DNA from 3 places in the Streptomyces chrestomyceticus JCM 4735 genome. Region 2 is predicted to be linked to each of the others. Evidence: riboswitches for the same ligand, from Rfam matches in the RefSeq annotation. Region 2 holds a riboswitch; each other region holds the start of a gene.
The links. A riboswitch is a leader RNA that binds a small molecule or an ion and turns the genes downstream of it on or off. The one in region 2 is predicted to bind cyclic di-AMP.
Positions count from the first base shown of each region.

Region 1: another riboswitch for cyclic di-AMP. It lies ahead of EJG53_RS37820 (C40 family peptidase); the one in region 2 lies ahead of EJG53_RS24550 (LysM peptidoglycan-binding domain-containing protein).
Region 3: another riboswitch for cyclic di-AMP. It lies ahead of EJG53_RS10235 (M23 family metallopeptidase); the one in region 2 lies ahead of EJG53_RS24550 (LysM peptidoglycan-binding domain-containing protein).

Region 1 is NZ_BHZC01000001.1:8,747,756-8,751,906, forward strand. Features, by position in the region: gene EJG53_RS37805 (ATP-binding protein) at 50-478, shown strand; gene EJG53_RS37810 (hypothetical protein) at 527-1,075, opposite strand; gene EJG53_RS37815 (DUF6328 family protein) at 1,253-1,861, opposite strand; gene EJG53_RS37820 (C40 family peptidase) at 2,007-2,480, opposite strand; cyclic di-AMP (ydaO/yuaA leader) riboswitch at 2,484-2,648, opposite strand; gene EJG53_RS37825 (hypothetical protein) at 3,122-3,427, opposite strand; gene EJG53_RS37830 (ATP-dependent Clp protease proteolytic subunit) at 3,435-4,070, opposite strand.
Region 2 is NZ_BHZC01000001.1:5,650,876-5,655,026, forward strand. Features, by position in the region: gene EJG53_RS24545 (LysM peptidoglycan-binding domain-containing protein) at 82-1,092, shown strand; cyclic di-AMP (ydaO/yuaA leader) riboswitch at 1,345-1,515, shown strand; gene EJG53_RS24550 (LysM peptidoglycan-binding domain-containing protein) at 1,517-2,233, shown strand; gene eno (phosphopyruvate hydratase) at 2,689-3,975, shown strand; gene EJG53_RS24560 (FtsB family cell division protein) at 4,124-4,151, shown strand, end outside.
Region 3 is NZ_BHZC01000001.1:2,503,419-2,507,569, forward strand. Features, by position in the region: gene EJG53_RS10225 (HPr family phosphocarrier protein) at 275-556, shown strand; gene EJG53_RS10230 (GntR family transcriptional regulator) at 859-1,551, opposite strand; gene EJG53_RS10235 (M23 family metallopeptidase) at 1,784-2,581, opposite strand; cyclic di-AMP (ydaO/yuaA leader) riboswitch at 2,595-2,782, opposite strand; gene EJG53_RS10240 (M16 family metallopeptidase) at 3,031-4,151, opposite strand, start outside.

The sequences.
Region 1 (4,151 bases), 3.1 Mb from region 2:
TCGGCGGCGGGCCGGAGTCGAGCCTCGGTGGGAAAGGGACGGCGTCGCGATGGCAGACCACCAGGAATCCTCACTCACTCTGCCCAGCGCACCGGTTTCGGTGGCGGAGGCCCGCAGGTACGTCATGGACGTACTGGCCGAATGGGGCCTGCCGGACGGGACGGAGACGGCCGACGCCGTACGGCTGATCGTCTCCGAACTCGCCACCAACGCCGTGCAGCACACGTTCGGGCAGTCACCGGCCTTCACCGTCGATGTCCGGCTGGACCGCGACGAACGGCTGTGGATCGGTGTCACCGACGACCATCCGCGCTGGCCGAAGCGGCTGCCGGCCGCCGTGCAGCAGGACAACGGCCGGGGCATGGTGATCGTCCGCTTCCTCGCCGCCGAGTCGGGCGGGCAGGTGACGGTCGAACCCACCGCGGCCGGGGGCAAGACCGTCTGGATCACCTTGCCGTGGAAGCTGTTCCTGCCGTAACGGCGGAAATCGGCCGGCGGCGGGGTCCAGGCGATTCCGGGTGGTTCCTCAGGGTTTGGTGAGGAAGCGCGGTTTGCGGCGGCGGCCCGTACTGCAGGCACAGCCCGTGCCCTCGTCCCGCACCTGCCGGTAGGTGGGGCTGGTCGCGCGGCCGCAGCGGGCACAGCGGCACGGCCACGGCTCGTAGGCGCCGGGGCAGGGGCCCAGCGGGATCAGCCCGGCGGCGTGCATCACCCGTTCGGCGACGGTGGCGGGGGCGTTCGGCGGCTGGAGCGGGGGTGGAGGCGGAGGGGCGGCAGGGGGCACGGACGGCGCGGGAGGCGTGGCAGGAGCCGGTACTGCGGGCTTCGGTGGGGTGATCGTGGTGGCGGGCTGTGCGGGAGGTACCGATACTGCGCCGTTCGCGGGAGCCGCCGGGCCCCCGTCCGCGCCGGTGCCGAGGTCGCCCGGGTGCCACTGATGCAGGCAGGAGGCGCACCACCACAGCAGTTCGCCGGCGCCGTAGACCCCCTCGTCCTCCCACAGCACGTCCGTGCTGCCGCAGGCCGGGCAGGGCGTGGCGGGGGAGCGGCGGCGCAGAAGTCCGCGCAGGTTCACGAGTCGGTCCTGGTGTGCGTGTACTGGGGCAGGTGCCTGTGCATGGGTCTCCTCACGTGCTGAGGAGACTCCATCGGTTCTCCGTCATCAAAGCAAGGACGACCAGGTCACAAAAGATTTCGACGGCACCGCGCCCGGAGCGCCGCACCAGGAGGCCACCCCCGGGCCCCCTGGCGTTCAGGAGGACGAGTCGCGCGCCGGCGGCTTGAGGTGCCCGTTCCGGTGGCCGAGTACGCGGGGCAGCAGCGCCCACAGGCCGCCGCACGTCACCAGCGTCACCGAACCCGCCACCACTCCCGCCCCGCGCCCCAGTACGACGTCGACGACGAGGAGCACGGCACCGGCCAGCGCCAGTGCGAGGACCGCCATCCCGGCTGCCGTCAGCCGCGCGGAGACCTCCACGATCAGCCCCTTCGCGCGCCGCCGGAACAGCACCCGGTGCACCGCGGCAGGCGCGGTGAGCAGCAGCGTCGCCAGTACGGCCAGCAGTAACGTGCCCACGTAGAACGCGCGTTGCGTTGCGTCCAGGGACACGAAACGCGGGGTGAACGCCAGCGTCAGCAGGAAGGCGAACAGGATCTGCACGCCGGTCTGCAGGACGCGCAGCTCCTGGAGCAGTTCGCCGAAGTTGCGGTCGTAGCGCTCCAGGGGCGTCTCGTTGCGGTCCGCGCACACGGTGTACCGGGCGGAGCCGGGCGGCCGGTGCGGCTCGGACGCTTCACTCGTTCCCGGCGGTTCGGGGTGTGCGGGCAGTTCGTTCCGGTGCTCGTCGGTGAGGGGGGTCATTGCGTGCGGGTATCCGCCGACGCGTTGATCACTCCTCGGACGCGCACGGGCGTGCGGGAGGTGCGCCCGCGTACGCCCCGCGTGCGGGCGGTGTGGGGCTCGTAGCCGTACGGTTCCCCACACCCGCCCTGGCGGGACGGCGCGGTCAGCCCACCCGCCCGTACGAGACGCTGCGTGACCAGATGCGCTCCAGCCGCACCACGGTGCCGGGCTTGGGCGCGTGCCAGATCTTGCCCGCCCCCGCGTAGATCCCCACGTGGTAGATGCCGCGGCGGGAGTGGAAGAAGACCAGGTCACCGGCGCGGCGCGCGGACGCCGACAGGTGCCGGGTGCGGTTGTACTGGGCCGCAGCGGTGCGCGGCAGCCGCTTCCCGGCCCGTTTGAACGAGTACAGCGTCAGCCCTGAGCAGTCGAATCGGTAGGGCCCGCTGGCTCCGTACTTGTAGGGCGCTCCCTTCTTGGAAGCGGCGATCCGCAGTGCCGAGGCCGAGGTGGACGCGGCTGTCGCGTCCTCGGTGGCCCCTGGTACGACCAGTGTCCCGCCGACCGTGGCGAGGGCGAGGAAGGAGATCACTCCGGCCCGCGCCAGCAGAGGGGAAGTGCTGGTACGCGCAGTCATGCGCAACCCTTCGTCAGCCGCCTGCGAAGGAGTACCTGTCGGGTTCGGGCAGGCGAAGATGCCCGGTCGTGGTGACGACTTCACCCCAAGAGGCCGTCCGGCCGCGGTGGCCGGCGGTCCCGTCGTGCTCGGGTCCTCCGCTCCTGCCGGTCCAGGCGCATCGGCCAGACATCCGGTACGGCGGCAGGATTGGGCGTCCGCCCGGACCGCCCCACCGCTGTGGCGGGGGCTTGTCGTCGAAGCGATCGTTGCGCATCTCGCGCCCGGATTCCGAGCAGAAACGGCTGTATGTGAGCTTGGTCACGCTTGCGCCGTTCGGGTGGACGGACGCCGTCCCGGGGGAGGCCCGCGACGGGTGAGGATCCGTGTACCAGCCCCGGAACGTCACGTTCCGGGCGACACGTACGTACGCCGCGCAAGCCGTGTGGCACCGCACGCGACCCAGCGGCTACGCCGTTCGGGCGAGCCCGATCGGGCGTCGTGTCGTCGAACGGGTGGGGCCCTTGCGGTGCTCCGGCACCTCCTGGCCGCCTCTGTCTCCTCTGTCCGGCGTGTGCCGCGCGGGTCGGGGTGGGCCTCTGGTGCGCCAGGGGCGAGAAGGGAAAGCGCCCGCGTCCCCGTCCGCACGGGGACGCGGCGCGTCAACTCTGCGGCGGCGGTACGGAGATCAGCCGCGCGCGGCGCTCACCGTCCAGTACGCGCAGGGCCTGCGCCAGCGTTGCCGCGTGCAGCTCGCTCTCGCCCCGGTCGTGCATGAGCGCCAGCGCGTCCCGTAGCGCGGTGGTCTTGCCGACCAGGGCCTGCGCGGCACGGAGGCCGCCGTACGTGTCCGTGCCGCGGGCGGGGTTGATGCGGCCCAGCAGGTCCAGGACCGCCAGGTAGCTGTCGATGACCTCGCCCTCGGCGCGCGTCAGCGCGGGCAGCGGCGGCAGTTCGGGCGGCCACATTCCGGGCTCACCTCGCGCCCGGTGTCGCGGGGTGCTGCTTGCGGCTGCGGGTGAGCCCGTCGATGAGGCCGTACTCCATGGCGGCCTCGGCGCTGAAGACCTTCTCGCGTTCGAGGTCTTCGGTGATCCGCTCGGGGGGCTGGCCGGTGTGCCGTACGAGCAGTTCCTCCAGCAGTGCCCGGGTGCGCAGCAGTTCGTCCGCCTGAATGCGGAGGTCGTCGGCCTGCCCCTGCACCGGCTCCTCGAACGAAGGCTGGTGGACGAGGACGCGGGCGCCCGGCAGCGCGAGGCGCTTGCCGGGCGCGCCGGCCGCCAGCAGCACCGCGGCGACGGAGGCGGCCTGCCCGAGGCAGACCGTCTCGATGTCGCAGCCGACGAACTGCATCGTGTCGTAGATCGCGGACATCGCGGTGAACGAGCCGCCGGGGGAGTTGATGTAGAGCGAGATGTCCCGGTCGGGGGCGTCGTAGTCCAGGTGCATGAGCTGGGCGATCACGTCGTTGGCCGCGGCGTCGTCGACCGGGGTGCCCAGGAAGACGATCCGCTCGCCGAGCAGCTTGGAGTACGGGTCCAGGGTCCGGGCCCCGTAGGAGGTGCGTTCGGTGAACTCCGGGAGGACGTATCGGGCCTGGGGGCCGTTCATGGGGAGCTCCTCTTCCCTGAGCGTCTGTAAAAAATGTACAGGATGTACGTGGGCTAGATGGGAGCACGTCCCGCCGGGCGA
Region 2 (4,151 bases):
CGGCGCGGCAGCGCACAGGCCACGCAGCCGACGGCGCCGGCCTCTCGACGACAACTCAACCGCCGCTCGAAAGGCAACCGCATGCGCTCCGGGAACGGCCGTCACCGACGCCCCCGCCAGGCTCCGGCCATCTTCGTCACGGCGGGAGTCGCCGGCGGCGCCCTCGCCATGCCGCTGCTCGCCGCGAGCAGCGCCAACGCCGCCGACGCGGCCACCTGGGACCGCGTCGCGCAGTGCGAGAGCAGCGGGGTGTGGAGCGCCAACGCGGGCAACGGCTTCTACGGCGGGCTCCAGCTCACCCAGGAGATGTGGGACGAGAACGGCGGCGCCGCGTACGCCTCGCGCCCCGACCTGGCCAGCCGGTCGCAGCAGATAGCCGTCGCGGAGTCCATCCTCGCCGCGCGCGGCCCCGACCCCTGGCCGAGCTGCGCCGTGAACGCGGGACTCAAGCAGGGCGGCAGCGGGCCGGACGTCGACCCGGGCGGCACGGCCACGCCGTCCCCGAAGCCCTCCTCGCCGTCCCCGTCCACCCCGCCGCCCTCCTCCGAGCCGTCGAAGCCGTCCGGGACGCCGGAGCCCGGCGGTACGCGCACCCCGGAGCCGAAGCCGTCACCCACCGGCCCGGCCGGCACCCCGGACCCGTCCCGTACGCCGGACCCGTCCGGCACGGGCCGTACGCAGGACCCGTCGCGGCCCACCGACCCGGCCACTCCGGGTGACGGCGCCTCCACGAGCCCCACCACGCCCCCGTCACAGGGCAAGCACCGGGGCCGGCCCGCGGAGCAGCCCGGTACGGGCGCGGACACGGGTACGGGCGCGGACACGGGCACCGGTACGGGCACCGGCTCCGGCGACGCGGGCCGGTCCGGCGGGGGCCACCCCTCGCGGGGCGGCGACGCGCACCGTACGGACCCGGGCGCGCCAGGTGACTACACCGTGCGGCCCGGTGACAACCTGTCAGCCATCGCCGAGGACCGCGGGGTCGACGGGGGCTGGCCGGCGCTCTACGCGGCCAACAAAGGCGTCATCGGGGGCGATCCGGACCTTATCCACCCTGGTCAGCGCCTTGAGCTGAGCGACCGGCAGGGGTAGTTCGCGGTGATTCACCCGCTTTGGTGAAAGTGAGACATGGATCTCGTTCGGGACCGCGGTGACCGTCCCGTCCGTTGTTTCCAAACCTGCGACGACCTGCGGAAATGTGATGATCCTGTGATGTCTGGGGGTCAACTGGCCTCAGATGTAGGGGTTTGAACCCGCGGGGTGTTCCTGTTTACCGTCTTCATCGCTCGCCAAAGCGGGCCCTTCGATCACACGCCGAATCCTGCCGGTGGTCGGAGGTCACTCGACGCGAGAGCGCCGAAGGCAGGAGCGGGGGACCCAAGGTAAGCGCCGGCCCCGCCCGCGGAAGCGGGTCCAACCGGCTAGGGGTGAAGCCATGTGTGAAGCACACACGGCCGGGCAACTCACATGGCCCGAACCCGACAGCTCACCTCGCAGGCGTCGGTGAGGAACAACCATGCTGAACACCAAGGGCAAGCACCGTCGTCCCTCCAAGGCCGTCCGCGTCGCCACGCTGGCCGGCGTCGCCGGTGCCGCGGTGGCCGTCCCGCTGATGGGCGCCACCTCCGCCTCCGCCGCGGGCAACAACTGGGACGCTGTCGCCCAGTGCGAGTCCGGTGGCAACTGGTCGATCAACACCGGTAACGGCTACTACGGTGGCCTGCAGTTCTCGAACTCGAGCTGGGCCGCCGCCGGCGGTACCCAGTACGCCCCGCGCGCCGACCAGGCCAGCAAGAGCCAGCAGATCGCCGCGGCCGAGCGCCTGCTCGCCATCCAGGGCCCGGGTGCCTGGACCTGCGCCGGCGGCCACCTCGGCCAGGGCAACGCGAACGCCAAGGCCGACGGCGGCTCGTCGCAGGGCAGCAGCTCGCACAAGTCCTACAAGTCGCACAAGTCCTACAAGTCGGAGCGCTCCTACTCCGCCCCGCAGGGCACCTCGCGCTCCGAGGCCCGCAAGCAGGGCGAGGAGCTGGCCCGCAAGACCCCGGCTCCGGCCCAGAAGTCCACGCCGAAGTCGAACCCCGAGGGCAACTACACCGTGAAGTCCGGTGACACCCTCGCCAAGATCGCCGCTTCCCACGGCAAGAACTGGAAGTCGGTCTACGCGAACAACAAGTCCGTCATCGGCGGCAACCCCAACCTGATCTTCCCGGGCCAGAAGCTGGCCGTCTGAGCCGGCCGAAGCCCTGAGAGATCCCGGGTGACCGAGGCGCTCCGTACGTACGGCGGTACGTACGGGCCGCCCCGCCGCCCGGGGGCCGCTCACCCCGGGAATCCGCTCTTCCCGTGAGACTGCCCCGTCACGGTGCCTGTCCCCCGCAGGCGCCGCGGCGGGGCTTCTCCCTTTTCCCCGTGAGTCCGCCGCGAGCCGTACCGGCCGCCCCGGACCCCGGAGGCTCCGCGCCGGGCCCCTGAAGGGCCTGCCGCGGCCCCCAGGGGCCCCACCCGGCCGGACCCGCCCCGCCCCGTCCGCCGACTTCCCCGTTCAGCGAACATTGCGCCCATACGTCCCGTGAACAGGGGCTTTGCGGGTGTATTCGTCCCGAGGACCGGGCTGGCGGCGAGCGGAACCCCCGGAGGCCGTTAGGCTCGTGCTGCAGAACTCCAGACACCCATGAAGGAGACAACGTGCCGTCCATCGACGTCGTCGTAGCTCGCGAGATCCTCGACTCGCGAGGCAATCCCACGGTCGAGGTCGAGGTCGGCCTCGACGACGGCAGCACCGGCCGTGCCGCCGTTCCGTCCGGCGCCTCGACCGGCGCCTTCGAGGCCATCGAGCTGCGGGACGGGGACCCGAACCGCTACCAGGGCAAGGGCGTGGAGAAGGCCGTCCTCGCGGTCATCGAGCAGATCGGCCCGGAGCTGGTCGGCTACGACGCCACCGAGCAGCGCCTGATCGACCAGGCCATGTTCGACCTGGACGCCACCGACAACAAGGGCTCGCTCGGCGCCAACGCCATCCTCGGCGTCTCCCTGGCCGTCGCGCACGCCGCCTCCGAGGCCAGCGACCTGCCGCTGTTCCGCTACCTCGGCGGCCCGAACGCCCACGTGCTGCCGGTCCCGATGATGAACATCCTGAACGGCGGCTCGCACGCCGACTCCAACGTGGACATCCAGGAATTCATGATCGCCCCGATCGGCGCGGAGTCCTTCTCCGAGGCGCTGCGCTGGGGCACCGAGGTCTACCACACCCTCAAGAAGGTCCTGAAGAGCAAGGGCCTGGCCACCGGCCTGGGCGACGAGGGCGGCTTCGCCCCGAACCTGGGCTCCAACCGCGAGGCCCTGGACCTGATCCTCGAAGCGATCAAGGAAGCCGGTTACACCCCCGGTCAGGACATCGCGCTGGCGCTCGACGTCGCCGCCTCCGAGTTCTACAAGGACGGCGTCTACGAGTTCGAGGGCGAGCAGCGCACCGCCGAGCAGATGACCTCGTACTACGAGGAGCTGGTCGGCGCCTACCCGCTGGTCTCCATCGAGGACCCGCTGTTCGAGGACGACTGGGCCGGCTGGAACGTCATCACCGAGCGCCTGGGCTCCAAGGTGCAGCTCGTCGGCGACGACCTGTTCGTCACCAACCCGGAGCGCCTGGCCCGCGGCATCGAGGAGAACTCGGCCAACGCCCTGCTGGTCAAGGTCAACCAGATCGGTTCGCTGACCGAGACCCTGGACGCCGTCGAGCTGGCCCAGCGCAACGGCTTCAAGTGCATGATGTCGCACCGCTCCGGCGAGACCGAGGACGTCACCATCGCCGACCTGGCCGTCGCCACCAACTGCGGCCAGATCAAGACCGGCGCCCCGGCCCGCTCCGAGCGCGTCGCCAAGTACAACCAGCTCCTGCGCATCGAGGAGATCCTCGACGACGCGGCGGTCTACGCGGGCCGCTCCGCCTTCCCGCGGTTCCGCCTCGCGGACTGACAAGCACCGCAAGGGCTGACCCCCGAGGGCCGCGAACGGCCCCGGCAGCCGTGAATACGTACGTCCCCGGCGGCGGTCCCGTACCGTTGCCGGGGACGTACGTGCTGCGGGCCGGGCCGTCCCGGCCCGGTGACCCAGGGGAGGCGACGTGTCCGCGGAACGGTTCTCCACCGCGA
Region 3 (4,151 bases), 3.1 Mb from region 2:
GGGCCGGGGCAGTCTGGGTCGGGACGGTCGGCCCCGGACGGAGGGGGCCGGGCGGCGGGCGCGGCGGCGGAAGGGTTCAGGAGGAGGGGCCGGGTGGGGACTGGACGGCGCGGTCCCGGATGGCGGACGGTGCGGGCGTGCGCCGTGGAGCCGCCGGTAGCGTGCCCCCGGCCTGCGGAAAGCGCCGTCCCCGGCGCCGCCGCGGGCTGCCGGAGCACTCCCGGCGACATGAGACACTGGTCTAGACAACCGTTACGACTTGAAGGGCAACACCATGGCTGAGCGCCGCGTCAATGTCGGTTGGGCCGAGGGTCTGCACGCCCGCCCCGCCTCGATCTTCGTCCGTGCGGCCACCGCCGCCGGGGTTCCCGTGACGATCGCGAAGGCCGACGGCAACCCGGTCAACGCGGCCTCCATGCTGGCCGTGCTGGGCCTGGGGGCCCAGGGTGGCGAGGAGATCGTGCTGGCCTCCGACGCCGAGGGCGCCGACGCCGCGCTCGACCGTCTCGCGAAGCTGGTCGCCGAGGGCCTCGAGGAGCTCCCGGAGACCGTCTGAACCGCTTCGCGGGTCACTGTGTTCGCGGCTCCGCCGCGGTAGCCGGTTCACCGGCGCCGGGGCGGGGCCGTTTTTCGTGCGTCGCCGTAGGCCACGGCCGAAGGGCGGCACCCCGGAAATGCACACGCCGCCGCTACGGAGCACGCCGGGGAATTCCCGCAACGCCTCCCCCGCGATTCCACTGCACCCCTGCAAAACCCTCGCGGTAATTCATCCGCACTTTTCCGCAGCCCGCCGCACCGCACCGGAACCCCTGCCGATACCCCGACGAAATCACCTACCGCTTGTATACGGCCCGCCTGTTAATTCCGTTCGCGCGCCGTGTTTACGGTCTGTTTCGAATCCCTCACCGCCGGCCCGGGAACCACCGGACGCAGCCGGTACGCCGGGCGCGAGCGCTCGATGTGCGCCGCCATCAGGGCGCGGGCCCGTTCGGCGTCCCCACGGCCCACCGCGTCCAGCACCGCCCCGTGCTCCTCCCAGGAGCGCTCGTCGCGGGCCGGGGGCTCGACCACGTACATCCAGTCGATCTTGCGCCGCACCTGGGTGAGCAGCGCCGCCAGGCCCGTACTGCCGGACGCCTGGGCGAGCGTCTCGTGGAACCAGCCGTCGAGTTGGCGCAGCTCGGCGCAGTGGCCGTGCCGGGCGCGCTCACGGCCCAGCCGTACGACACCGCGCAGCACCTTGATGTGCGCCGCGGTGCGGCGGGCCGCGGCGCGCGCGGCGCCGAGCGGCTCCAGCAGCGCCCGGACGTCCAGGGTGTCGGCCGCTTCCCGCTCCGTCGGCTCGGCCACACAGGCACCCGCGTGGTGCCGGATGACGACGAAGCCCTCCGACTGCAGCGTGCGCAGCGCCTCGCGTACGGGAACGCGGGAGACCCCGTAACGGCCGGCCAGCATTTCCTCGATCAGGCGGCTGCCCGGCGGGAGGACGCCGGATACGATGTCGTCGCGGATCGCCGTGCACACCACATGCGCGGAAAGGGGACCTCGCATCGTCTGTGCCTCCGCCGTAATCCGCTGGGAACTTCCGGAAATGCCGCCGGACGGCGACTTTCCCGACGCGACTCTATGCGACAGGAACCGGATATCCGACGGCCATGGCGCATTCATGGATATTTTTTGGCCAGGTGCCGCACGGGCGGAAACGCAGATGCCCCGGCCACGGGGGCCGGGGCATCGTACGGGGGACGGGTGCGACGGGAGTGACGAGCGGGACGGGTGTCCGTCAGACGTTCACGCCGTGCGAGCGCAGGTAGGCGACCGGGTCCATGTCCGAGCCGTACTCAGGCGAGGTGCGGGCCTCGAAGTGCAGGTGCGCGCCGGTGGTGTTGCCGGTGTTGCCCGACAGGGCGATCTGCTGGCCCGGGGTGACGGTCTGGCCGACCGAGACGTTGATCGACGACAGGTGGCCGTACTGGGTGTAGGTGCCGTCGTTCATCTTGATGACGACGTTGTTCCCGTACGCGCCGCCCCAGCCGGCCTCGACGACGGTGCCGGAGCCCACGGCGTGGACGGTGGTCCCGGAGTCGGCGTGGAAGTCGATGCCGGTGTGGCTGCCGGAGGACCACAGGCCGCTGGACGCCTTGTAACTGGTGGAGACGTAGGAGCCGTCGATCGGCGCGACGTACATGAGCAGGCGCTTGCGCTCGGCCTCGCGGGCGGCGCGCTCCTTGGCCTCGCGCTCCTTCTTGGCCTCGGCCTCGGCCTGGCGCTTGGCCTCCTCGGCCTGTTTGCGCGCCTCGGCCTCGGCCTTGGCCTGCGCGGCGGCGGCCTCGGCGGCCTCCTGCTGCGCGTCGGCCTGCGCCTCGATCTGCTCGGCGAGCTCGTCGCCGAGGACGACGGCGTGGTGGAGGCCGGTGTCGTGGTTGCCCGCGTCGTCCGGGTTGCCGGCCGCCAGGGCCGGGGAGGCGACGGAGGCGATGACGCCGGACGCGGCGAGCGTGGCTATGCCGGCGAGGTTACGGGTCGTCCGCGCGCTGCGGCTCGGACCACGGTGCTTCCCGGTGGCACGGGTGAACGCCATGGGCTGGCTGTGTCCTTTCCTTCCCTCTCGCCTACCGGGTTAGCTGACGGGTTCGGAGCAGGAAGGTCTCCTACGGGCGCCTCCGGGAAGGCGTCCGATTCACCCCAAGGACGGGCCCCTCCTGCGCCGAAGTCGGCGACAAGAGGGCGGGTCCCCGGCTCCCCTGGCTCGCGCCGTACGGGGACTCGGCGATGACTGTCCGTGCCGCGGTTGCGGCGGTGATCCTGCGGACAGCCGGATCGACGCTAAACGGGGCCACTTTCAATCGGCAAACAGAACCCCGGATTTGTGCCGTACGCCACACGGGCACCGTGCAACCACCCCCAACAATTGGGACATAAAGAAGATCCAGTGGCGCCTGCGCACCACTGGATCCCTTATGTCACCGTTCGTCACACACTCGGGTCACAGGCCGTCCGTCCGGGCCGGAGACGTGCCGGTGACGCCCCTCAGCCCTTGACGACCGTCACCTCTCCGATGCCGAGCGCCTTGACCGGCTCCTCGATCTCGGCGGCGTCGCCCACCAGGACCGTCACCAGACGGTCGACCGGGAAGGCGTTGACGACCGCGGCGGTCGCCTCGACCGTGCCGGTCCGCGCCAGCCGCTCGTACAGCCGGGCCTGGTAGTCGTCGGGGAGCTGCTGCTCGACCTGGTCGGCGAGGGTGCCGGCGACAGCCGCGGCGGTCTCGTACTTCAGCGGCGCGACCCCGACGAGGTTCTGTACGGCCACATCGCGCTCGGCGTCCGTCAGGCCCTCCGCCGCGAGGGTGCGCAGCACCTTCCAGAGGTCATCCAGCGCCGGGCCGGTGGAGGCGGTGTCCACGGAGCCGCTGATGGCGAGCATCGCGGCGCCGTCGCCGTCGGCCGAGGAGCGCAGCACCTGCCCGAAGGAGCGCACCCCGTAGGTGTAGCCCTTCTCCTCGCGCAGCACCCGGTCCAGGCGGGAGGTGAGGGTGCCACCCAGGCAGTACGTGCCGAGCACCTGCGCGGGCCAGACGCGGTCGTGCCGGTCGGCGCCGATCCGGCCGATCAGCAACTGGGTCTGGACGGCGCCGGGGCGGTCGACGATCACGACCCGGCCGGTGTCGTCGGCGGTGATCGGGCTGGCCTTCACCGGTTCGGCGGGCGACCCCGTCCAGGCGCCGAGGGTCTCCGTGAGGGCCGCGTCCAGGTCGACGCCGATGAAGTCGCCCACGACGACCGCGGTGGCCGTGGCGGGGCGTACATGGGCCTCGTAGAAGGCCCGCACGGCCGCCGCGTCGATACGGGCGACGGTCTCCTCGGTGCCCTGGCGCGGCCGCGACATCCGCGAGTCGGCCGGGAACAGCTCCTTGGACAGGGCCATCGCGGCACGCCGGGCCGGGTTGGCGAGCTCGTGCGGGATCTCGTCGAGGCGGTTGGCCACCAGGCGCTCGACCTCGCCGTCCGGGAAGGCGGGGGCGCGCAGGGCGTCGGCGAGCAGGCCGAGCGCCTTGTCCAGCCGGGAGGCCGGGACCTCCAGGGACACCCGGACGCCGGGGTGGTCGGCGTGCGCGTCCAGAGTGGCGCCGCAGCGCTCCAGCTCGGCGG